3 regions of the Nesterenkonia sp. HG001 genome follow, and region 3 is predicted to be linked to each of the others. Evidence: riboswitches for the same ligand, from Rfam matches in the RefSeq annotation. Region 3 holds a riboswitch; each other region holds the start of a gene.
What was found. A riboswitch is a leader RNA that binds a small molecule or an ion and turns the genes downstream of it on or off. The one in region 3 is predicted to bind S-adenosylmethionine.
Positions count from the first base shown of each region.

Region 1: linked by a shared signal. The riboswitch ahead of ODE13_RS01975 (nitrite/sulfite reductase) and the one ahead of ODE13_RS16500 (OsmC family protein) in region 3 are both predicted to bind S-adenosylmethionine.
Region 2: linked by a shared signal. The riboswitch ahead of ODE13_RS07800 (methionine ABC transporter ATP-binding protein) and the one ahead of ODE13_RS16500 (OsmC family protein) in region 3 are both predicted to bind S-adenosylmethionine.

Region 1 covers NZ_JAOSZD010000001.1:448,937-456,459, reverse strand. Annotated here, with positions in the region: gene ODE13_RS02005 (DEAD/DEAH box helicase) at 1-1,114, shown strand, start outside; gene ODE13_RS02000 (site-specific DNA-methyltransferase) at 1,143-2,063, shown strand; gene ODE13_RS01995 (ABC transporter ATP-binding protein) at 2,060-2,917, shown strand; gene ODE13_RS01990 (ABC transporter permease) at 2,917-3,570, shown strand; gene ODE13_RS01985 (ABC transporter permease) at 3,567-4,229, shown strand; gene ODE13_RS01980 (ABC transporter substrate-binding protein) at 4,252-5,211, shown strand; SAM riboswitch class I at 5,430-5,516, shown strand; gene ODE13_RS01975 (nitrite/sulfite reductase) at 5,520-7,241, shown strand; gene ODE13_RS01970 (phosphoadenylyl-sulfate reductase) at 7,238-7,523, shown strand, end outside.
Region 2 covers NZ_JAOSZD010000004.1:30,359-37,881, reverse strand. Annotated here, with positions in the region: gene ODE13_RS07820 (MetQ/NlpA family ABC transporter substrate-binding protein) at 1-43, opposite strand, end outside; gene ODE13_RS07815 (MetQ/NlpA family ABC transporter substrate-binding protein) at 40-939, opposite strand; gene ODE13_RS07810 (MetQ/NlpA family ABC transporter substrate-binding protein) at 936-1,892, opposite strand; gene ODE13_RS07805 (methionine ABC transporter permease) at 1,953-2,615, opposite strand; gene ODE13_RS07800 (methionine ABC transporter ATP-binding protein) at 2,615-3,547, opposite strand; SAM riboswitch class I at 3,555-3,669, opposite strand; SAM riboswitch class I at 3,872-3,988, shown strand; gene ODE13_RS07795 (flavin reductase family protein) at 3,999-4,604, shown strand; SAM riboswitch class I at 4,726-4,845, shown strand; gene ODE13_RS07790 (ABC transporter ATP-binding protein) at 4,856-5,728, shown strand; gene ODE13_RS07785 (aliphatic sulfonate ABC transporter substrate-binding protein) at 5,875-6,966, shown strand; gene ODE13_RS07780 (ABC transporter permease) at 6,966-7,523, shown strand, end outside.
Region 3 covers NZ_JAOSZD010000014.1:22,108-29,630, reverse strand. Annotated here, with positions in the region: gene ODE13_RS16505 (excinuclease ABC subunit UvrA) at 1-2,437, shown strand, start outside; SAM riboswitch class IV at 2,631-2,751, shown strand; gene ODE13_RS16500 (OsmC family protein) at 2,792-3,352, shown strand; gene ODE13_RS16495 (hypothetical protein) at 3,453-4,466, shown strand; gene ODE13_RS16490 (MFS transporter) at 4,604-5,872, shown strand; gene ODE13_RS16485 (Lrp/AsnC family transcriptional regulator) at 5,922-6,371, opposite strand; gene ODE13_RS16480 (AzlC family ABC transporter permease) at 6,452-7,219, shown strand; gene ODE13_RS16475 (branched-chain amino acid transporter permease) at 7,212-7,523, shown strand, end outside.

The DNA.
Region 1 (7,523 bases), on a different contig from region 3:
GCACCTGAAGCTGAAGAACGTCCAGATCGTCGTGCTCGACGAGGCCGACGAGATGCTCGACCTGGGCTTCCTGCCCGACGTCGAGACCATCCTCGGCGCTCTGCCCCCGGTGCGTCAGACGATGCTGTTCTCGGCCACCATGCCGGGTCCGGTGGTGAGCATGGCCCGCCGCTACATGACCAAGCCGACCCACATCAGCGCGGCGGACCCCCTGGATGAGGGTGTGACCAAGAAGGACATCCGGCAGGTCGTCTACCGGGCGCACCACCTGGACAAGGACGAGGTCGTGGCCCGGATCCTGCAGGCCGAGGGCCGGGGCCGGACGATCGTCTTCACCCGGACCAAGCGCCAGGCCGACAGGCTCTCCACGGAGCTGATCTCTCGTGGCTTCGCCGCCGGCGCCATCCACGGCGACCTCGGTCAGGGCGCTCGCGAGCAGGCCCTGCGGGCGTTCCGCAATGAGAAGATCGACGTCCTGGTCGCCACCGACGTCGCCGCCCGGGGCATCGACGTCACCGACGTCACCCACGTCATCAATCTGACGGCCCCGGATGACGAGAAGACCTACCTCCACCGCATCGGTCGCACCGGCCGGGCCGGGCAGAAGGGCACTGCGGTGACCTTCGTGGACTGGGAGGACGTCCCGCGCTGGAAGCTGATCAACCGGGCGCTGGACCTGGGCATCGATGACCCCGTGGAGACCTATTCCTCCTCACCGCACCTGTTCGCCGACCTGGACATCCCCAAGGGCACGAAGGGGCGGCTTCCGCGCCATAAGCGCTCCAAGACCAACCTGGACGACGAGACTCTCGAGGACCTCGGCGGGCCCTCTGCCGGCAAGGGCCGCGGCGGCTCCCGCGAGGGCCGCGACTCCCGTTCCGGCGGAGGCTCCCGTGAGGGCGCCCGTGAAGGCTCCCGCGGCGGTTCGCGCGGTGGTTCTCGGGGCGGCCGCGACCGTACGCGTCGTTCCTCCGAGGGGGAGCGTCAGGAGTCCGGGGAGAAGCAGAACGGCACCACGGCCTCGGCCCAGAGCGAGGAGGCCTCGGGCGGGCAGCGGAGGCGCCGCCGCCGTCGTCGCACCGGCTCCGGCTCGAACTCGTCCTCCGCCGACTGAGCGTCCCCGGACCTGCGAGGACCCGAGGATGACCACCTTCGCCGTGGACGGGCCGTCGTTGGTGCTCGAGGGAGAGAACCTCGAACACCTGCGGCGGCTCCCCGACGGGGCCTTCGCGATGATCTACCTGGATCCGCCGTTCAACACCGGGCGGGCCCAACGGGCGGTCCGCACCACCACCGTCCGCCGTCAGGAGGGCACCGGTGGACGCGTCGGATTCGCCGGGCGCAGCTATGACACCTTTCGTGAGCTGCTGGCCCAGTATGACGACTCTTTCCCGGACTACTGGGAGTTCTTGGAGCCCCGCCTGCTCGAAGCCTGGCGGCTGCTCGATGAGACCGGAACCCTCTACCTGCACCTCGATTACCGCGAGGTCCACTACGCCAAGGTCATGTGCGATGTGATCTTCGGGCGGGACAGCTTCCTCAACGAGATCATCTGGGCCTATGACTACGGCGCCCGTACACGGAAGCGCTGGCCCACCAAGCACGAGACCATCCTGGTCTATGTGAAGGACCCCTCGAAGTACCACTTCGACTCCGAGGAGGTCGACCGCGAGCCCTACATGGCCCCCGGTCTCGTGACCCCGGAGAAGGCCGCCCGGGGCAAGCTGCCCACCGACGTCTGGTGGCACACGATCGTCTCCCCGACGGGCAAAGAGAAGACCGGTTACCCCACGCAGAAGCCCGTGGGCCTGGTCCGCCGCATGGTGCAGGCCTCCTCGCGCCCCGGCGACTGGGTGCTCGACTTCTTCGCCGGGTCCGGGACGCTCGGCGCGGCCGCCGTCGAGACCGATCGTCGGTTCGTCTGCATCGACTCCTCCGCGGAAGCCGTGGACGTCATGGCCTCGCGCCTCGAGGAGCACGCGGAGGTGCATCGGGCGCTGCGCGAGGACACTGCGGCAGATGCCGTCCTGGTCGGCGATGAGAGGGAGGCCCCGGCATCATGATCGAGTTCGACCAGGTGACCAAGACCTATCCGGACGGCACGACGGCGGTGCGCAGCTTCAGCCTGACCGTGCCCTCCCACACGACCACAGTGCTGCTGGGCTCCTCCGGCTGCGGCAAGACCACGTTGCTGCGCATGGTCAATCGGATGGTGGAGCCGACCTCCGGGGCGGTGCGCATCGATGGCCAGGACATCGCCGCCCGCCCACCGGTGCAGCTGCGGCGCAGCATCGGATACGTCATGCAGCACTCCGGGCTGATGCCGCACCGTCGGGTGCTGGACAACATCGCCACCGTGCCCCGGCTCAACGGGGTCTCCCGCGCGGAGGCGCATGGGCGCGCCAGGGACCTCATGGAGCTGGTGGACCTGTCTGCGGAGCTGGCGCAGCGTTTCCCAGGCCAGCTCTCCGGGGGGCAGCAGCAGAGGGTTGGTGTGGCGCGTGCGCTGGCCGATGACCCGAACATCCTGCTGATGGACGAGCCCTTCGGCGCGGTGGATCCTCTGGTGCGTGTGGAGCTTCAGGTGCAGCTGAAGCGGCTGCAGGAGGAGCTGCGCAAGACGACCATCTTCGTCACCCATGACATCGACGAGGCGCTCACCCTGGGTGACCAGATCGTGGTGCTGCGCGCCGGGGGAGAGGTGGCGCAGGTCGGTTCTCCCCGCGAGCTCGTGGAGGACCCGGCCGACGCCTTCGTCTCGCGCTTCCTGGGTCTGGAGGAGGGCCGGCGTCGCCTCCATGCCTCACCCCGCGCCGATGGCGGGTGGACCGTCACCGACGGAGTCGGGCGGCCGGTGGGACTGATCGACGGAGCCGCTGGCGCCGAGAGCCTGGGTCATCTGCCCGGAGAGCACTGATGGAGTGGATCCTGGCGAACCTGCCACGCATCCTCGGCCTGACCGCGGACCACCTTCTGCTCAGTCTTCCTGCCGTGGCGGCCGCGTTCCTGATCTCCCTGCCGGTGGGGCGACTCGCCGATCGGCTCGGGCGGCTCCGTGAGCCGCTTCTCGGCTCGGTGGGGCTGCTCTACGCGATCCCGTCCCTGCCGCTGTTCATCGTCCTGCCGATCCTGATCGGTACCGGTGTCCGTGACAGCCTGAACGTCATCGTCGCCCTCACCCTCTTCGGCCTGGCCCTGATGGCCCGTTCCTCTGCGGACGCCTTCGCTGCCGTGTCCGAGGACGTCCGGCTGGCCGCCACGGCGGTGGGCCACTCCCGGTGGGGCGGGTTCCTCACCGTGGAGCTTCCGTTGGCCGGGCCGGCGCTGCTCGCCGGGCTCCGGGTGGTGTCGGTGAGCACCATCAGTATGGTCAGCGTGTCCGCGGTGCTGGGGGTGACCAGCCTCGGATCGCTGTTCACCGACGGGTTTCAGCGCGGCATCGTGCCCTCGATCGTGGCGGGCATCGTGATGACGGTGCTGCTCGCCGTCGTCGTGGACCTGTTGCTGGTGGCGCTGGGTCGGCTGGTCATGCCCTGGCAGCGCCCCCGGAGCCGGGCAGGTGCGGCATGAACCAGCTCGTCGAAGCGCTCCACTGGGTGCTCAGCGCCGAAGCCTGGGCCGGTCCTGGCGGGCTCGGGGCGCGCACGGCCGAACACCTCTGGTACACCCTGATCGCGGTCGGACTCTCGGTGCTGGTGGCTCTGCCGGCGGGCCTGATCATCGGCCATACGGGCCGGGGGCGTGCCGTGGCGGTGCTCTCCACCGGAGCCGCACGCGCGCTGCCCACTCTGGGGCTGATCACGCTGGCCGCACTGGCGGTGGGCATCGGACTCACAGCGCCGATGATCGCCTTCGTGGTGCTCGCGGTGCCCTCGATCATCGCAGGGGCATACTCCGGGGTGGAAGCAGTGGATCGGCGGGTGGTCGACGCGGCCCGCGCACAGGGGTTGAGTCCCTGGCAGGTGCTGACCACGGTCGAGGTGCCGCTGGGGTTGAGGATGATCCTCGGCGGCATCCGCCTGGCGACGCTCCAGGTCATCGCCACAGCCACGCTGGCCGCTTACGTGGGTGCCGGGGGCCTGGGCCGGCCGCTGTTCCTGGGCCTGCGCAACCATGACTATGCCATGATGCTGGGAGCGTCGCTCATGGTCATCGCCGTGGCGGTCCTGGTCGACGCCATGTTCGTCATCGCCCAGCGGACGCTCAGGAGGATCCCCGGGATCGTCTGAGCCTCAGGAGAGGATGGTCCCCGTGCCCAGCCCCATCAGTGAATCTTCCGGCCCTCGCACCGTTCGTGTGCGTCTCGCCCTCTCCTTGGTCGGCGTGGCCGCTCTCGGTCTGACCGCCTGTGCAGCGGATGATCCGCTGGCGGAGGGCGGGGGTGGCGACGACGGCGGGGGAGAAGGGGGCCCGATCGTCGTCGGCTCCCAGCAGTACTACTCGAACACGATCATCGCGGAGCTGTACGCCCAGCGTCTGGAGGCGGCCGGCCACGAGGTGGACCGGCAGTTCGACATCGGCCAGCGGGAGGTCTACATGCCGGAGCTGGAGGCCGGGGACATCGACGTCTTCCCCGAGTACGCCGGGAACCTGCTGCAGTATGTGGACTCGGAGTCGGAGGCCGCGGACCTGGAGAGCATCCTGAGCGGTCTCGAGGAGGGCCTGCCGGAGGGGATCACCGCGCTGGCGCCTGCCGAGGCCACCGATCAGGACAGCTTCGTGGTCACCGAGGATTTCGCCCAGGAGCATGGGCTCAGCAGCGTGGGGGATCTGGCCGGGGTCGAGGAGGAGCTGCGGATCGCGGCGAACTCCGAGTTCGAGACCCGGCCCTACGGGCCGGACGGCCTGCAGGAGGTCTACGGGGTGGAGGTCACCCTGGTGCCGGTGGAGGACTCCGGAGGGCCGTTGACCGTGCAGGCGCTGCTGGACGGCGACGTGCAGGTGGCCGACATCTACAGCGCCGATCCCGCCATCGAGGCCAATGACCTGGTCATGCTGGAGGACCCTGAGGATCTGGTGCTTCCGCAGAACATCGTCCCCCTGGTCTCGGAGGCCGTGGATGAGGAGGCGGCTGCGCTGATCGAGGAGGTCAACGCGGAGCTGACCCAGGAGGAGCTCAACGGACTCAACGCCGTCAGCGTCGATGACCAGGCCGCGGCCGCGGACGTCGCCGCCCAGTGGCTCGAGGAGCAAGGGCTCGACGACGCCTGAGCACCTCCGCCTCTCATCGAGTGGGGGATCCACTGCCGCTATGGCGCCGATTTCGCCTGAAAGCGGTAGCGAATCCCCCACTCGACGGGATCGGCAGCGCGTCCGCGGCTCCGTCGCGACCACCGCGCAATCCTGAATGAACACATGAACATAGATGACGGCATATGACGTCTTATCTTCTCCTGTGCCCTGACGTGCAGTAGCGTGGTGCTCACCACCGACCATCCAGAGCGGCCGAGAGATCTGGCTCCACGACGCCGCAGCAACCCGGGAGAGCCGGGTGCTCACGCCAGAACCGATGGAGGAGCATGAGCACCGATGTGTCTGCCGTGTCCACTCGCCGGCCGCAGAAGCGCCCGAACGGACAGTGGAAGATCGATGGCACCGAGCCGCTGAACCACAACGAAGAGTTCAAACAGGACGACAACGGATTGAACGTCCGCGAGCGCATCGAGACGATCTACTCGAAGCAGGGCTTCGACTCCATCGACCAGGACGACCTGCGCGGCCGCTTCCGCTGGTGGGGTCTCTACACCCAGCGCCGCCCGGGAGTGCCGGCAGGCGCGCACAACTCGCTGCCGCCCGAAGAGGTGGATGACAAGTACTTCATGCTCCGGGTGCGCATCGACGGCGGCGCGCTGACCACCGAGCAGCTGCGGGTCATCGGGGAGATCTCCCGGGAGTTCGCCCGAGACACCGCCGACGTCACCGACCGGCAGAACATCCAGCTGCACTGGGTCGCCGTGGAGGACGTCCCGGAGATCTGGCGCCGTCTCGAATCCGTCGGCCTGGGCACCACCGAGGCCTGCGGGGACACCCCGCGGGTGATCCTCGGGTCTCCTGTGGCCGGCATCGCCGCCGACGAGATCATCGATCCCACCCCGGTCATCCAGGAGATCGCACAGCTCTACATCGGAGACCCGGAGCTGGCGAACCTGCCGCGCAAGTACAAGTCGGCCATCACCGGCCACCCCTCCCAGGACGTCGTCCATGAGATCAACGACTTCGCGCTGGTCGGCGTCGTGCACCCCGACCACGGCCCCGGCTACGACCTGTGGGTCGGGGGCGGACTCTCCACCAATGCCCGGCTGGCCGAGCGGCTGGGGGTCTTCGTCCGGCAGGAGGAGGCCGCCGAGGTCTGGCACGCCGTCACCCAGACCTTCCGCGACTACGGCTTCCGTCGGCTGCGGAACAAGGCCCGGCTGAAGTTCCTGCTGGCCGAATGGGGTCCTGAGAAGTTCCGTCGGATCATCGAGGACGAGTACCTCGGCCGGCGTCTCACCGACGGTCCGGCGCCCGCCGCCCCGGACACCCCGGGAGACCACGTGGGCGTCCACCGGCAGAAGGACGGGAAGTTCTACATCGGGATCACCCCCACGGTGGGTCGGGTCTCCGGCACGCTGCTGGTCCAGCTGGCCGATCTGCTCGAGAAGCACGGCTCCCACCGGCTGCGCACCACCCCCCACCAGAAGCTGGTGGTCCTCGACCTCCCGGAGAAGGAGGTCGAGGCCGCCTCCGCCGCGCTGGCCGACCTGGGGCTGGACCCCCGGCCGAGCGTCTTCCGCCGCTCCACCATCGCCTGCACCGGCATCGAGTTCTGCAAGCTGGCCATCGTGGAGACCAAGACCACCGCGGCTCGGACCATCGACGCCCTGGAGGAGCGCCTGGCCGACGTCGCCGACCAGATGCCGGTGCGGCTGACCCTGCACATCAACGGCTGCCCCAACTCCTGCGCCCGCATCCAGACCGCCGACATCGGGCTCAAGGGCCAGCTGCTGCCCGACGGCGACGGCGGCACGAGCCCGGGGTTCCAGGTCCATCTCGGCGGCGGGCTCACCTTCGTGGACCGCGACGAGGCCGGCCTGGGGCGCACCGTGCGCGGACTGAAGGTCACCGCCGAGGAGCTCGTCGACTATGTGGAGCTGCTGGTGCGTCGCTATCTCGCAGGACGCCAGACGGGCGAGACCTTCGCCCGATGGAGTCACCGCGTGGACGAGTCCGAGCTGCAGAAGGAGGCCGAGCCGGCATGACGGCCACGACTGACCCCCAGACCGACCAGCAGCTGCGGGCGCTGGCCGCCGCCGGCGCCGAGGAGCTCGGCTGGGACGCCCCTGCCGAGCAGATCATCGGCTGGGTGGCTCGGAACGTCGCCACCGCCGACGTCGCCGTCGCCTGCTCCATGGCCGACGCGGTGCTGCCGGCGCTGGTCGCCGAGCAGCTGCCCGGGGTGGATGTGCTGTTCCTCGAGACCGGCTACCACTTCAGTGAGACCATCGCCGCCCGTGACGAGGTCGCCCGCCGGCTGGACGTCA
Region 2 (7,523 bases), on a different contig from region 3:
TGTCCCCGTCCCCCGTCGGGGTCCGGGTGGGGCGGTCACTCATCCGGCCAGCTCCGCCCAGGCCTCATCGACATCGACGTCGAAGGCGGGGTCGAGCACGCCGTCGAGGTAGTCAGCGAACCAGTCGCGGACCTCCTCGAATTGGTAGGCCCGTTCGAGCGCCTCGGCGGCCTCCGTGCCGGCGAAGTCCGGGGCGGCGGCGACCACACAGGTGAAGGGCAGCGCCACGTCCTCGTCTTCTAGCGCGAGGGTGTCCTCGGGCCCGAGGCCGATCTCGGAGGCCAGCCGCAGGAAGGCGAAGGCGGCGTCGACGTCCTCGATGCTCTGCGCCACGGACTGCTGGTCGACCTCCACGAACTCGAAGTCGTGCGGGTTGTCCTGGATGTCCCGCTGGGAGAGTTCGGTGACGGCGACCGACTCGTCGATCTCCAGCAGGCCCGCGTCCGCGAGGAGCTTCAGTCCGCGCCCGTTGTTGGCCGTGTCCACCGGCAGGGCGATCTGGGCTCCGTCGGGCAGGTCGGTCAGCTCCTCATGCTGGGTGGAGAACAGCCCGCCGGGGGCCTCGTAGACGGCGAAGACCGGTTCGATGTCCAGTCCGTGGTCGGCATTGAACTGGTTCAGGTAGGCGAAGTTCTGGAAGAAGTTGGCGTCGTACTCCCCCTGGGCCACCACCTGGTTGGGCTGGATGATGTCGGTGACGTAGGTGGTCTCCAGCTCCCAGCCTTCCTCGGCCAGCAGCTCCTTGGCGATCTCGGTGGGCTCCTGGAAGGGCGCCGACTCGGTGACGATGATGCTGATGGTGCGGTCCTCCTCGCCGCCGTCGGCCAGTCCGCAGGAGGTGAGGCTCCCGACGGCGGCCAGCACGGCGATGCCCAGTGCACCGTGCCGGGCCCGCCGTCGGGAGGGAGCGGGGGTCCGGGAGATCGGGTCGTGGCTCATGCGGAGAAGTCCTCCCAGACGGCGTCGACAGAGTCGACGGTGAAGTCATCGGTGAAGTCCAGGGATCCCTCGAGGTACTCGTCGAACCAATGCTGGACCTCCGCGGACTGGAAGGCCTCCTGCAGGGCGGCGGCCTTCTCCGTGTCCCGGAAGCCGGGCGCCCCGGCGACCACGCAGGTGAAGGGGATGCGGACGTCGTCGTCCTGCTCCAGGATCAGCGCGGTCTCGTCGACGTCGTGACCAGCCTCGGCCACCAGCCGGGCGAAGGCGAAGCCGGCGTCGACGTCGGGCAGGGTCTGGGAGGTGGACTGCTGGTCCACCTCGATGAACTCGAAGTCCTTCGGGTTGGCCGTGATGTCCCGCTGGGAGAGCTCGGTGACGTCCTTGGAGTCGTCGATCTCGATGGCGCCGGCGTCGGCGAGCAGCTTGATCCCGCGGCCGTTGTTGGCGGTGTCCACGGCCAGCGCGATCTGGGCGCCCTCGGGCAGATCCTCGATGCTGTCATGCTGCAGCGAGAAGATGCCGCTGGGCGCGTAGTAGACGGAGAAGGCCGGTTCGACGTCGGTGCCGTTGTCCTCGTTGAACTGGCGCAGATAGGCCAAGTGCTGGAAGAAGTTGGCGTCGAACTCACCCTGGGCCACGACCTGGTTGGGCTGGATGATGTCGGTGACGTAGGTGGTCTCCAGGGTCCAGCCGTCCTCGGCGAGGATGTCCTTCACGATCTCGGTGGGGTCCTGGAAGGGTGCCGACTCGGTGACGATCATGCTGATCGTCCGGTCATCCTCTCCGACGGCCTCGGCGAGTCCGCAGGAGGTCAGGGCGAAGGTCCCGACGGCGGCGAGGCCGCTGAGCAGCAGGCTGCGGCGGGCGAGGCCGGAGGAGGCCAGGGAGCCGGAGCTGGTGATCGATCCGGACACTCCGGGAGATCCGAAGGTCGTCAGTGTGCTGGGCATCGTGGAGTCTTTCATCTCAGAGGTGCAGGTGTTCTGCGGAGGAATGGGACAGGGGCGCCGTCAGGCGCGCTTGTCGGTCAGCCGCGCGACGCGGGTGCCGCTGAACTGGACGAAGGTGACCAGGGCGATCATCAGCACGATGGCGACCATCATCACGGCGGTCTCGTAGCGGTAGTAGCCGTAGCGGATGGCGAAGTCGCCGATGCCTCCGCCGCCGACCAGCCCGACCATGGCCGAGTAGGAGATGAAGCTGACGGTGGTGATGGTGATCGAGCCGATGATCGCCGGCTTGGCGTCGACCAGCAGCACGTTGCGGATGATCTGGCCGCGCGTGGCTCCCATGGCACGGGAGGCCTCCACGGCCCCGGAGCCGAGCTGAGTGATGTTCTGCTCCACCAGCCGGGCGAAGTACGGGATGGCGTTGATGGTCAGCGGGACGATCGCCGCCGCGGTGCCCACGGTGGTGCCCACGATCAGCCGCGTGAAGGGGATGATCGCGATCAGCAGGATCAGGAACGGGAAGGACCGAACCATGTTGACGATTCCGCTGACCACCGCGTGGGTGCGCGGCGTCGGGGCGATACCGCCGGGAGCGTGGAGAAAGAGCCAGATCCCCAGCGGGGTGCCGAAGAGCACCGCCAGCGGGATGGCCACGCCGATCATGACGAAGGTCTCCAGCATGGCCTGGACCAGCTCGGGCTGCAGCTCGATGAGGCGTTCCATCAGCGGGGACCCCCTTCGGACGAGGCTGTCGCGGCGACCAGCCCGGAGGCGGTCCTGGCTTCCTGCCCGGACGCCGGCGGATCAGCGCCAGGTCCCTGGTCGGCACCTTGATCGGCGCCTGGGTCAGCAGCGGGCAGCTCGGAGCCGGCGCGCACGCCGCCGCCCCGACGGTCCACGGAGATCCCGTCGCTGACCAGGTAGCGACCGATGGAGGTCCGCGGGGCGAAGCCCTCACGCCGCAGCTCGGCGGCGTGGAACTGCTCGACCACTCGGCCGGACTCCATGACCGCAACGTGGTCGGCCAGGGCCTTGATGACCTCCATCTCATGGGTCACGATGACCACGGTGATGCCGAGCTCGCGGTTCACATCGGCGAGGTACTGCAGCACGGTGGCCGTGGTGATGGGGTCCAGGGCCGAGGTGGGCTCGTCGCAGAGCAGCACCTCCGGGCGGGTGGCCAGCGCGCGGGCGATGGCCACGCGCTGCTTCTGCCCGCCGGAGAGCTGTGCGGGGTAGACCTTCGCCTTCTCGGTGATGTCGACGATCTCCAGCGCCTCCGCGGCGCGCTCTCGACGCACCCTGCGGTCCCTCTCCCCCGCGAACTTCAGGGAGAGCTCCACGTTCTGCGCGACGGTCAGGTTGTTCACGAGGTTGAAGCCCTGGAAGATCATGCCGATCTGGTGACGAGCGCGGCGCAGCGCCTCGCCTCCGAGCCCGGTGAGCTCCGTGCCGCCCACGCGCACCTCCCCGGAGGTGGGGCGCTCGAGCAGGTTGATGTTGCGCAGCAGGGTGGACTTGCCGGCCCCGGAGAATCCGATGATGCCCTGGATGCTTCCGCGGGGGATCTCCAGGCTGACGTCGTCGACGGCATGGATGGGGTCCTTGCCCCGTGCGGCGGGGAAGGTCGTGGACACATGGCGCAGTGAGATCATCGGGCATTCTCCATCGTCTCTGGCGTTAGCACCGTTCCCCGGTCCGCGCCGTGATGGCGTGGCTGCTCGGGAGGTTGCTGCGACGTCGTCGAGCCAGATCTCTCAGTCGCTCTGGATGGTGTGGCGAGCACCAGACTACGCGCTGTCGATGAACACTCGTCAAATCTCATCGATAAGTTCATGTCACGAGGCGTAAGAATGTACGGACATCTGCGAGGTCACCGGATCTGCGACGGCGCGGGTCGCCGGTCCTGATGTCTCCATGTGTCACTCCCCGAACATCCCTTTGATCGTGCTGTGCTGCGCGCGTACCCTGGAGCGACGAAACCATCCCGAGCGGCCGAGAGATCTGGCTCGACGACGCCGCAGCAACCTTCGGATGTGCTCCGCCTCTCCCGGCGGACGCCTCAGAAAAGGTGCTACCGCCAGGGCCGATGGGAGTTGATCAGCCATGAGCACAGCACTGGCCACCGACGAGAGCCACCCGATCACCGTGGAGGCCGCCGTGCACCACACCACCGCCGACGCCGCAGCCCGCCGCGTGCCCACCAGCCTGGTCGGCATCGATCCGCTGGAGCTCCGTGAGGCCTTCGGCCACTTTCCCCAGGGGGTGGTCGTGGTGGCCGCAGAGGTGGACGGACGCCCTGAGGGCCTCGTCGCCTCCACGTTCACCGTCGGGGTGTCCCTGGAGCCGCCGCTGGTGACCGTGGCGGTGCAGCACAGCTCGACCACCTGGCCGAAGCTGGCCGGTGCCGGCGCCGAGCTGGGGATCTCCCTGGTAGGCCACGGGCAGTCCGCCCTGTGCCGGAAGATCGCCTCGAAGGACCGGGAGAACCGCTTCACCGGCCTCCGCGTGACCACCGGCGAGGGCGGTGCGGTCACCCTCGACGGCGCCCCGGTCACCTTCACCACCCGCATCCACGATCAGGTCCGCGCGGGTGATCACGACATCATCGTGCTCGAGCTGCTGGACCTCGCCGTGGAGGACCGGTCGCAGGCGCTGGTGTTCCATCAGAGCGAGTTCAAGGCCCTCGGTCCGCTCGACGCCGACGCCTGAGCCGCGGGCCGCACCGTGCCGCGCCTCTGCGGCTCCCCTCCTCCGGCGACGTCTCAGTGATGTCTCATACTGTGACATCGCCGTTGCCCAGGCGGCGCGGTTGTGCGTAGGGTTGAAACTGCCACCATCCCGAGCGGCTGAGAGATCTGGCTCGACGACGCCGCAGCAACCTTCGGATGTGCCGATCGGCCGTTTGTGCCCGGCGCATCAGAAAAGGTGCTACCGCCAGGATCGATGGGAGAGATATTCCTATGGGTTCCTCTGCACCCACACTCGCAGCACGCGAGTCTGACCTGCACACCTCGGCACACTCCGGCGGCACCGCCGTGCTGGACCGCCCCGCCGCCGCGCCCACCCACTCGCTGGACGTGCAGCTGCGTGGAGTGGGACGCAGCTTCGACGGCCGCACCGTGCTGCGCGACGTCGACCTGCACATCTCCCCCGGTGAGGTGGTCGCCATCCTGGGCGCCTCCGGCTGCGGGAAGTCCACCCTGCTGCGCGCCGTGGGCGGCCTCGACGCCGGCTTCTCCGGCGAGGTCGTCATCGACGGCGCCGGGGTGCACACCTATGACGAGCGGACCGCCGTCGGCTTCCAGGAGCCGCGCCTGCTGCCGTGGCGCTCGGTGCATCGCAACGTCTCACTGGGTCTGCCCCGCACGGTGTCCAAGGCGGAGGGCCGGGCCCGGGTGGACGAGCTGCTCGAGCTCGTCGGCCTGGCCGACCGTGCCCAGCTGCGCCCCCGGGAGATCTCCGGAGGGATGGCCCAACGCGCCTCGCTGGCCCGGGCCCTGGCCCGCCGCCCCGGAGTGCTGCTGCTCGACGAGCCCTTCGGCGCCCTGGACGCACTGACGCGCCTGAAGATGCAGGACCTGCTGCTCGACGTCCACGCCCAGACCGGCACCACGGTGCTGCTGGTGACCCACGACGTCGACGAGGCTCTGCAGCTCGCCGACCGCATCCTGCTGCTCGGCCCGGATCCCTCCGGCGTTGCCCGCGAGGGGGCCACCGTCTCGCGGCTGCTCACCGTTCCGGGCAGCCGCCCGCGAGATCGCGCCTCCGCCGAGCTGGCCGCCCTGCGCGGCGAGCTGCTCACCGGCCTCGGCGTCGACGCCCACGCCCACTGACCCCTGCCCCGAGCTCCGGGAGCCTCCGGAGATGACCCACGCTCGGCCGCACCAGTCCGGCCCCAGCCGGGTGGACCCTGCCGGGTCCGCCGGTCGGGAAGCGGACGGAGCGGCACCCGACACCGCACGAAAGGCCGCTTCATCACATGCCCAGTCTGACCAGCACCTCCCCCAGCCCTGCCCGCGCCACCATCGGCCGCACCTCCCGCGCTGCGGTCGCCGGCCTCGCCGTCACCCTGATGGCGGCCGGCTGCGTGGAGGGCGAGGGCTCCGGCGACGCCGCTGACGGCGAACTGGCGACCCTCAGCATCGACTTCGCCACCTACAACCCGCTCAGCCTGGTGATGATGGAGCACGGCTGGCTCGAGGAGGAGCTGGCTGATGCCGGCACCGAGGTCGAGTGGATCCAGTCCCACGGCTCCAACGACGCCAACGAGAAGCTGCGCGCCCAGGCCATCGACATCGGATCCACCGCCGGCTCTGCGGCGCTGCTGGCCCGGGCCAACGGCACCGAGATCCACACGATCCTCGTCGAGAACCAGCCCGAGTGGGCCGCGCTGGTCACCTCGCCGGATTCCGGGATCTCCTCGGTCGAGGATCTGGACGGCGCTTCCGTGGCCGCGACGCTGGGCACCGACCCCTACTTCTTCCTCGTCCAATCCCTGCAGGAGGCCGGCCTGGAGATCAGCGACGTCGACGTCCAGAACCTCCAGCACGCCGACGGACGGTCCGCCCTGGGCAACGGGGACGTCGACGCCTGGGCCGGTCTGGACCCGATCATGGCCGGCGCAGAGGCCGACGGCGAGGAGCTCTTCTACCGGAACGTGGACTTCAACACCTACAGCGTCATCAACGCCACCGAGCCCTTCATCGAGGATCACCCTGAGGTCGCCCAGACCGTCGTGGACGTCTACGAGCAGGCTCGGCAGTGGGCGCTGGAGAACCCCGAGGAGACCGCGGAGATCCTCGCCGAGTACGGCAACATCGATCAGGAGGTGGCCGAGACGGTCATCCAGGAGCGCTCCAGCTTCGACGTCGACCCCGTCCCGGGCCAGGCCCAGCACGACGTGCTGGAAGAGGTCGGCCCCATCTTCCTGGACACCGGGGACGTCTCCACCCAGGAGAGCATCGACGAGGCGCTGGAGAGCCTGTTCCACCCGGAGTTCGCAGAGAATCGTGAGGCCACCGAGGCAGAGGGAGCCGAAGGCGAGGCGACCATCATCGAGGATGATGAGTGATGAGCCAGACCCTGCCCGATGATGCCCGGACCCGGACCGAGGCGGGCCGTTTCCAGGAGGAGGCGCCGGCACAGGTCGTCGGTGAGCGCGGCTCCTCGGCGCCCCGGCCGGTGACCGGCCCGGAGAGCCCCCGCGCAGGGGTCCCGGCTCGGGTGCGCCGGATCCCAGGCGGCCGGTTCCTGCTCGGCGCGCTGGTGCCGATCGCTCTGCTGGGTCTCTGGTACGGCGTCGCCGCGGCCGGGGTGTTCTCCGCCGTGCAGCTGCCGGCCCCGCAGACGGTGCTCAGCGCCGGGGCGGAGCTCTTCGAACGCGGCGAGCTCTACCAGCACATCGCGATCTCCGTGCAGCGTGTGCTGATCGGCTTCGGCATCGGCGCCGGCCTGGGCCTGGCGCTCGGCTCGGTGCTGGGGCTCTCCAAGGTCGCCGACACCCTGCTGCACCCCACCATCGGGGCGTTCCGCGCCGTCCCCTCGCTGGCATGGGTGCCGCTGCTGATCCTGTGGATGGGCATCTACGAGGACTCGAAGGTCACGCTGATCGCGATCGGCGCCTTCTTC
Region 3 (7,523 bases):
GTCGACCTCCACCGATCAGCCCTCCCGCGCCGGCGAAGCCGCCGCCCGCCCAGCCGGCACCGACGACGACGCCGGCCTCCCGCCCGCCGATGCCCATGACCTCATCCGCGTCACCGGCGCCCGGGAGAACAATCTGCGGGACATCAGCGTGGAGATCCCCAAACGGCGGCTCACCGTCTTCACCGGGGTCTCCGGCTCCGGGAAGAGCTCGCTGGTCTTCGGCACGATCGCCGCCGAGTCCCGCAGGATGATCAACGAGACCTACAGTGCGTTCCTGCAGGGCTTCATGCCCAGCCAGGGACGCCCTGACGTCGACCACCTCGCTGGGCTGACCACCGCGATCATCGTGGACCAGGAGCGCATGGGGGCGAATCCGCGGTCCACCGTCGGCACCGCCACTGACGCGAACACGATGCTGCGGATCCTGTTCAGCCGACTCGGGGAGCCGCACATCGGCTCCCCACAGGCCTTCTCCTTCAACGTGGCCTCGATCAGCGGCGCCGGGGCGGTGACTTTCGAGAAGGACGGCAAGAAGGTCAAGGAGCGTCGGGACTTCACCATCACCGGCGGGATGTGTCCGACGTGCGAGGGGAGGGGCACGGTCAGCGACTTCGACCTCACCGCCCTCTATGACGACACGAAGTCACTCTCCGAGGGTGCGCTCACGGTTCCGGGGTTCAGCATGGACGGCTGGCAGGGACGGCTCTTCCGCGGCAGCGGGCTCGATCTCGACAAGCCGATCCGGGAGTACACCGCGGAGGAGCAGGAGATCCTGCTCCGTCAGGAGCCGATCAAGATCAAGGTCGAGGGGATCAATCTCACCTATGAGGGGCTGATACCCAAGATCCGGAAGTCGATGCTGTCCAAGGACCGTGAGGCCATGCAGCCGCATATCCGCCGTTTCGTGGACCGGGTGGTCACCTTCACCCCCTGCCCCGAGTGCGAGGGCACTCGGCTCACTGCTACGGCCCGTTCCTCGACGATCGCCGGGATCAGCATCGCCGAGGCCTGCGCCATGCAGATCTCTGACCTCGCCGCCTGGGTCCGCGGGCTCGAGGAGCCCTCCGTCGGTCCGCTGCTGACCACCCTGGGGGAGACCCTGGACTCCTTCGTGGAGATCGGGCTGGGCTATCTGAGCCTGGATCGGCCCGCCGGCACGCTCTCCGGGGGCGAGGCCCAGCGCACCAAGATGATCCGACACCTGGGATCGGCGCTGACCGATGTCACCTACGTCTTCGACGAGCCCACCATCGGGCTGCACCCGCATGACATCGCTCGGATGAACGACCTGCTGCTGCGCCTGCGGGACAAGGGAAACACGGTCCTGGTGGTGGAGCACAAGCCCGAGACGATCGCGGTGGCGGACCACATCATCGACCTCGGCCCATTGGCCGGATCCGGGGGCGGGGAGGTGGTCTATGCCGGCGATCTCGCCGGACTGCGCACCGCCGGGACCCTGACCGGGGATCACTTCGACGACCGCGCCCGCCTCAAGGAGGCCGGGCGGACGCGTGACGGCGTCATCGAGGTCCGCGGAGCGAGGCAGAACAACCTCACCGGGGTCGATGTCGACATCCCTACCGGCGTGCTCACCGTGGTCACCGGGGTGGCCGGGTCCGGGAAGACCTCGCTGATCCATGGCAACGTCGCCGGGCTGGACGGCGTCGTGGTGGTGGACCAGGCCGGCATCAAGGGGTCGCGACGCTCCAACCCGGCCACCTACACAGGGCTGCTGGACCCCATCCGGAAGGCCTTCGCGAAGGCCAACGGGGTCAAGCCGGCGCTGTTCAGCGCGAACTCCGAGGGTGCCTGCCCCACCTGCAAGGGTGCCGGGGTGGTCTTCACGGAGCTGGGCGTGATGGAGACGGTGGAGACACCTTGCGAGGAGTGCGAGGGTCGCCGGTTCCAGGCCGCGGTGCTGGACTTCACCCTGGGCGGGAAGAACATCAGCGAGGTGCTGTACCTCTCCGTGGACGAGGCTCTGGAGTTCTTCTCTGCGGGGGAGTCCCGGATCCCCGCGGCGGGGAAGATCCTGCAGCGCCTCTCTGACGTCGGACTGGGGTACCTGACCGTGGGGCAGCCGCTGAACTCCCTCTCCGGAGGAGAGCGGCAGCGGCTCAAGCTGGCGGTCCACATGGGCGACGACGGCGGCACCTTCATCCTGGACGAGCCCACCACCGGGCTGCACCTGGCCGATGTGGAGCAGCTGCTGCGGCTGCTGGACCGGCTGGTGGACGCCGGCCGCACGGTGATCGTGATCGAGCACCATCAGGCGGTGATGGCCCACGCGGACTGGATCATCGATCTGGGCCCCGGGGCCGGTCACGACGGCGGCCGGGTGGTCTTCGAAGGCACTCCCGCGGAGCTGGTGGAGTCGGCTCGTGGGGCCGGGGCCACGCTGACCGGGCAGCACCTGGCCGCCTACGTGGGGACCTGACGAGTTCCGCCGCCCGCCGCCAGGTGCCCCAGCCCGTCCACTTCATCGATTGGGCGATTTGCACGCTTCTGAGGCCCGAATCGGCGTCCAAAAGCGATCACATCGCCCAATCGATGCATCGGAGGCCGCGGCCGATGACGCCCTGTGACGTCACCGTTGCACCGGGGAGCGGCGGCAGAGATGCTCGAGAAGGAATCGCGAGCACCCGCCATTACGGACCTGGCCGGCGGGGCGGCAACCCTCACTCTGCACCGGGGGTGCCCCCAGGGGAGGATTCGACGCCGCCGGGTCCCCGGCCGGCGTCAGGAGAGCGCCGCGGCGGATGCGGCGCGAGGCAGATCGAGAGGCCAGCGCATGACTCAGTACGCCAGCATCGACACCGACACGCAGCAGGAGGCCCAGGACCGCGCCCAGCGCCTGGAGAAGGCCGGACGCGACTGGAGCAGCCGCATCGACCAGGACCCGGCACAAGCGGGGCTGGTGTTCCGTACCCGTGGGGAGGGCATCGGATCGGTCGCGACTCGGATCACCTCCGGGCGGCATGAGCTCGTCCTCGACGAGCCGGCCGCGCTCGCCGGCGACGATGCCGGCACCAGCCCGGTGGAGGCCGCCCTGGCCGGGCTCATCTCCTGCCAGGTCGTGATCTACCGGCTCTACGCCCAGCAGCTGGGGATCGAGCTGGAGGACATCAGCATCGAGGCTGAGGGTGACCTCGACGTCCGAGGTCTCCTCGGAGGAGCCGACGAGGTCCGGCCTGGGTTCTCCGAGGTCCGGCTGAACGTCTCGCTCACCGGCCCGGAGAGCTCGGAACGCTATGTGGAGCTGCAGCGGACTGTGGACGAGCACTGCCCGGTGATGGACATCTTCCGCAACCCGGTGCCGGTCCAGGTGCAGGTCTCCTCCTCCGCCTCCTGAGCGCCACTTCGCTGCGGACGAGGGGCAGTAGAGTCAGTGAAGACCCCCACGGCACTCCACCCGTGGGGTTGCCCTGTGAACGCCGGACCGGAAGAAGCACATGGACCTCACATCCACTCGCAAGCACCTGAAGTCTCTGGGCATCGCCCACGGTCTGACCAATGCGCTCATCGCCCAGGAAGCTCTCGCTCGGGACATTGAGATCGCGCCGGATGAGAAGAGCAGACTGACCATGCGGTGGAAGGGCCGGCGCATCTGGTTCGACGCCGCCCGCTCCAACATCAACAATTCGCTGGCCCGCCGCTGCACGTTGCACAAGGACGTCGCGAGCCGTCTGCTCCGCACCTACAACGTCCCGGCGCCGCACAACGCCGTGTTCTCAGCCCGGGATGTTGAGCTGGCCTGGCAGTGGGCCGAGCCCCGCCTGCCGGTGGTCATCAAGCCCAGCGACGGAGGTGAAGGCGAACTGGTCCACCTTGACCTTCGTGACAGCGCCGCCTTCCGCGAGGCGTTCAGCGCCGTCGGCGCAGCTGCGGAGGGCGTGCTGGTGGAGGAGTTCGTGCCCGGTGTAGAGCACCGGGTGCTCCTGGTGCACGGCAAGGTGGTGGCCGCCACGCGACGCATCCCGGCTCATGTCGACGGTGATGGGGAGAACACGGTGACCGACCTCGTGGCGCACAAGAACATCGCCCGTGCGGTGTTGGAGAACCCGGTGCATTGGGATGTTCCGCTGGATGACATCAGCCGGTCGGTGATGGCTGAGCAGGGGTTCACGGAGAGCATGGTCCCTGCGGAGGGCCAGCGGGTCTGGATCCGCCGGAACTCGAACATCCACAGTGGGGGCGACGCCATGGACGCCACTGATGACCTGACTGCAGAGGAAGTCGACATGGCTGAGAAGGTCGTCCGGGCTATCCCGGGCCTCCGGCTGGTGGGGCTCGACATGCTGCTGCCCCGCGACGGCGAAGGGGACGCCCCGCGCGTGCTTGAGGTCAACTCCAGTCCGATGCTCTCCGGCCACCATTTTCCTTGGATCGGGAAGCCACGCGACGCCGCGGGCGCGCTCCTCTCGGGCATGTATCCCGACTCTGCGGCCCGCCGTCGTCTCGTGTAGACTGGCCTGCTGGCCTGGACGGCCTCACGCCGTCCGGTCCGGCAATTTCCGTCAAGTTGTGTATCTACCTGGTGGCGCTCGTCGAGCAGCGCGCCAAGGCGGCACTGCATCAGTGAGTGCGCTGCAGGAGGTGCGTGATGATGACAACTCTCGAATCCGACCGCCAGAACGAGCCCCGCCCGGGCCTCCACGACGAGGGCCCCAGCCTGTTCCGTGCGGCCGGCCCGTCATACTTCCCCGTGGCGCTCATCGCGCGTTTCCCCTACGCGATGATCGTCGTCGGGGTGCTGACACTGGTGGTCTCCGCCCGTGGCTCGCTGGGGCTGGGCGGGCTGACCTCCGCCATGGTGGGGCTGGGTGCGGTGCTGTGCGCCCCGCTCGTCGGCGCCGCCGCGGACCGGTGGGGGCAGCGGGTCGTGATCCTCTGCGCCGGGCTGGCCAGCACGGTCACGCTGCTGGTCATGGCCTGGGTCGCCTATTCCTCGCTGCCGGACTATGCCGTGCTGATCTCGGCACTGCTCATCGGCGCGACCACCCCGCAGATCCCGCCGATGTCTCGTACCCGACTGGTCGGGATCATTCTCCGGCGACTTCCGATCGCCCGGCAGAACCGGACCCTGAGCCGCACCATGGCCTATGAGTCGGCGGCGGACGAGGTGACCTTCGTCTTCGGTCCGATGATCGTGGGCATCCTCGCCGCGATGATCAACCCCGCCGCACCTGTGGTGGGAGCGGCGCTGCTGACCCTGGTCTTCGTGACCTCCTTCGCCCTGCATCGCAGCGTACAGGCGGTGCGTCCGGTCCAGGGCGAGCGCGCGCTCGCCGCCCCGGTGCGTGACCTGTTCCGCGGGTCGCTGCTGACCGTGCTCGTCGGGGCGCTGGGCATCGGATTGTTCTTCGGTGCGGTGCTGACCTCGTTGACCTCCTTCATGTCCGACGCCGGCCAGGGGGAGAGCGCCGGACTGGTCTACGGGGTCATGGGCATCGGGTCGGCCGCCTTCGCGCTGGGCTCGGGGCTCTTCCCGGAGCGGTTCTCGCTGCGGGCGCGCTGGCTGGTCTTCGCCGCGCTGATGTTGGCCGGCACCCTCATGCTGCCCTTCGTCACCGGTCTCGGCGGCATGCTCGCGGTGCTGGGGCTGATCGGCATCGGCCTGGGCCCCACTCTGGTGACGGTGTTCAGCCTGGTCTCGGCGCGCAGCCCCCGCGGACGAGCCGCCACGGCGATGACCGTGGCGACCACGGGCATCGTGGTCGGTCAGTCGGCGTCCTCGGCGCTGGTCGGTCAGATCGGCGAGCACCTGGGAACCGGGGTCGCGCTGGTGGCGCCGATGCTCGCAGCCGCGGTGGTGCTGGGGGCAGGGACGGTCAACTGGCGGATGGCCGCCTCCGAGACCATCACCCGCTGAGATTCTCACCCGCTGAGACCATCACCCGCTGCTCAGGCCGGGGCCGGGGTCAGCCTCCGGTGCGCAGGGATTTCAGGATCTTCATCGGGAAGCGGGAGTTGACGTTCGCGATGCCGGGAATGGCCATGACCTTCTCGGTGAGGAAGCGCTCGTACGCCTCGAGTCCCTCCACGGCGATGCGCACGTGGTAGTCCGGTGATCCGAAGAGCCTGTGCAGCTCCAGGACCTCGTCGAACGACTCCATGGTCTCCTCGAACTCGAGCACCACGGGCCGCCGGAAGCCCTCGAGGTCCACATCCAGCAGCACCTCGAAGTTCCGGCCGACGGCGGCGGGGTTGATCTCGGCCCGGTAGCCGAGGATGACGCCGTCGTGCTCCAGCCGCTGTACCCGTCGCAGGCAGGGCCCCGGGGTGAGGCCGATCTTCTCGGCGAGCTCGACGTTCGAGATCCTCCCGTTGTCCTCGAGCTCTGCGATGATTGCGTGGTCAAGAGAGTCCATACCTCAAGTGTTGCACGTCTGAGGGGTCAACCTGGGGTATTCGCCACCATATTCTGGGACATTCCTGAAATCATCAGGGCATGGAGAATCAACAGTGCTCGAGTCTGCGCCGGGCGCGCCCGAACGCACGACGCCGGGAGGTCGCCCAGGGCCTGCGCGCCTCGCTCGCCGCCGGGCTGGGTCTCTTTCCCATCGGGGTGGCCTTCGGCATGCTGGTGGTGCAGTCCGGACTGCCCTGGTGGGTGGCGCCGCTGCTCTCCGCGGTGGTCTTCACCGGGTCCCTGGAGCTGCTCCTGGTCGGGATGATCGCCTCGGTGACCCCGCTGGCGACCATCGCGCTGACCACTCTGCTGGTGAACTTCCGCCATGCCTTCTATGCGGTGAGCTTCCCGCTGCGCGCAGTGCGTTCGCCGCTGGGGAAGGCCTACTCCATGCATGCCCTGGTCGACGAGGCCTATGCGGTCACGGCCTCGGACCCAGGGCGCTGGTCAGGGCGGAGCCTCCTGGCCCTGCAGATCGCCGTCCACTCCTACTGGGTGGGAGGCGGGCTGGCCGGCGTCGCCGTGGCCCAGCTCATGCCGCATCCGGTCCAGGGGCTGGAGTTCGCACTCTGCGCCCTGTTCATCACGCTGACGCTGGACAGCTGCCGCACGCGGGGCGACGTCCCCTCGCTGCTCTTGGGTGGGCTGAGCTTCACGGGGGCCTTGGTCCTGGTTCCGGAACATGGCCTGCTGCTGGGGATGGTCGGTCTCCTCGGCGGACTCGTGGTGCGCCACCTGGTGAGGCGGCGTCTCGGCCGAAGGCTCGCCGCCCGGGCACCTCGTGAGAGGGAGGCCCTCCATGCCTGAGGTCGGCTACATCCTCATGGCCGTGGGGGTGGTCTTTGCGGTCACCTTCACGCTGCGCGCCCTGCCCTTCGCTCTGCTGGCCCCGCTGCGTGAGTCGGTGTTCCTGCGGTCCCTGGGGTGGTGGATGCCCGCCGGGGTGATGGTGATCCTCGCCGGAGTGACGCTGCAGAAGTCAGCGGGGGAGTCGTGGGAGCACCTGCCGCATGCGCTGGTGGCCGGGGCGGTCACCGTGGGAGTGCATCTGGGGTGCGGGCGGAACACGCTGGTGAGCGTCGGTGCGGGCACGGCGGCCTTCGTCGGGCTG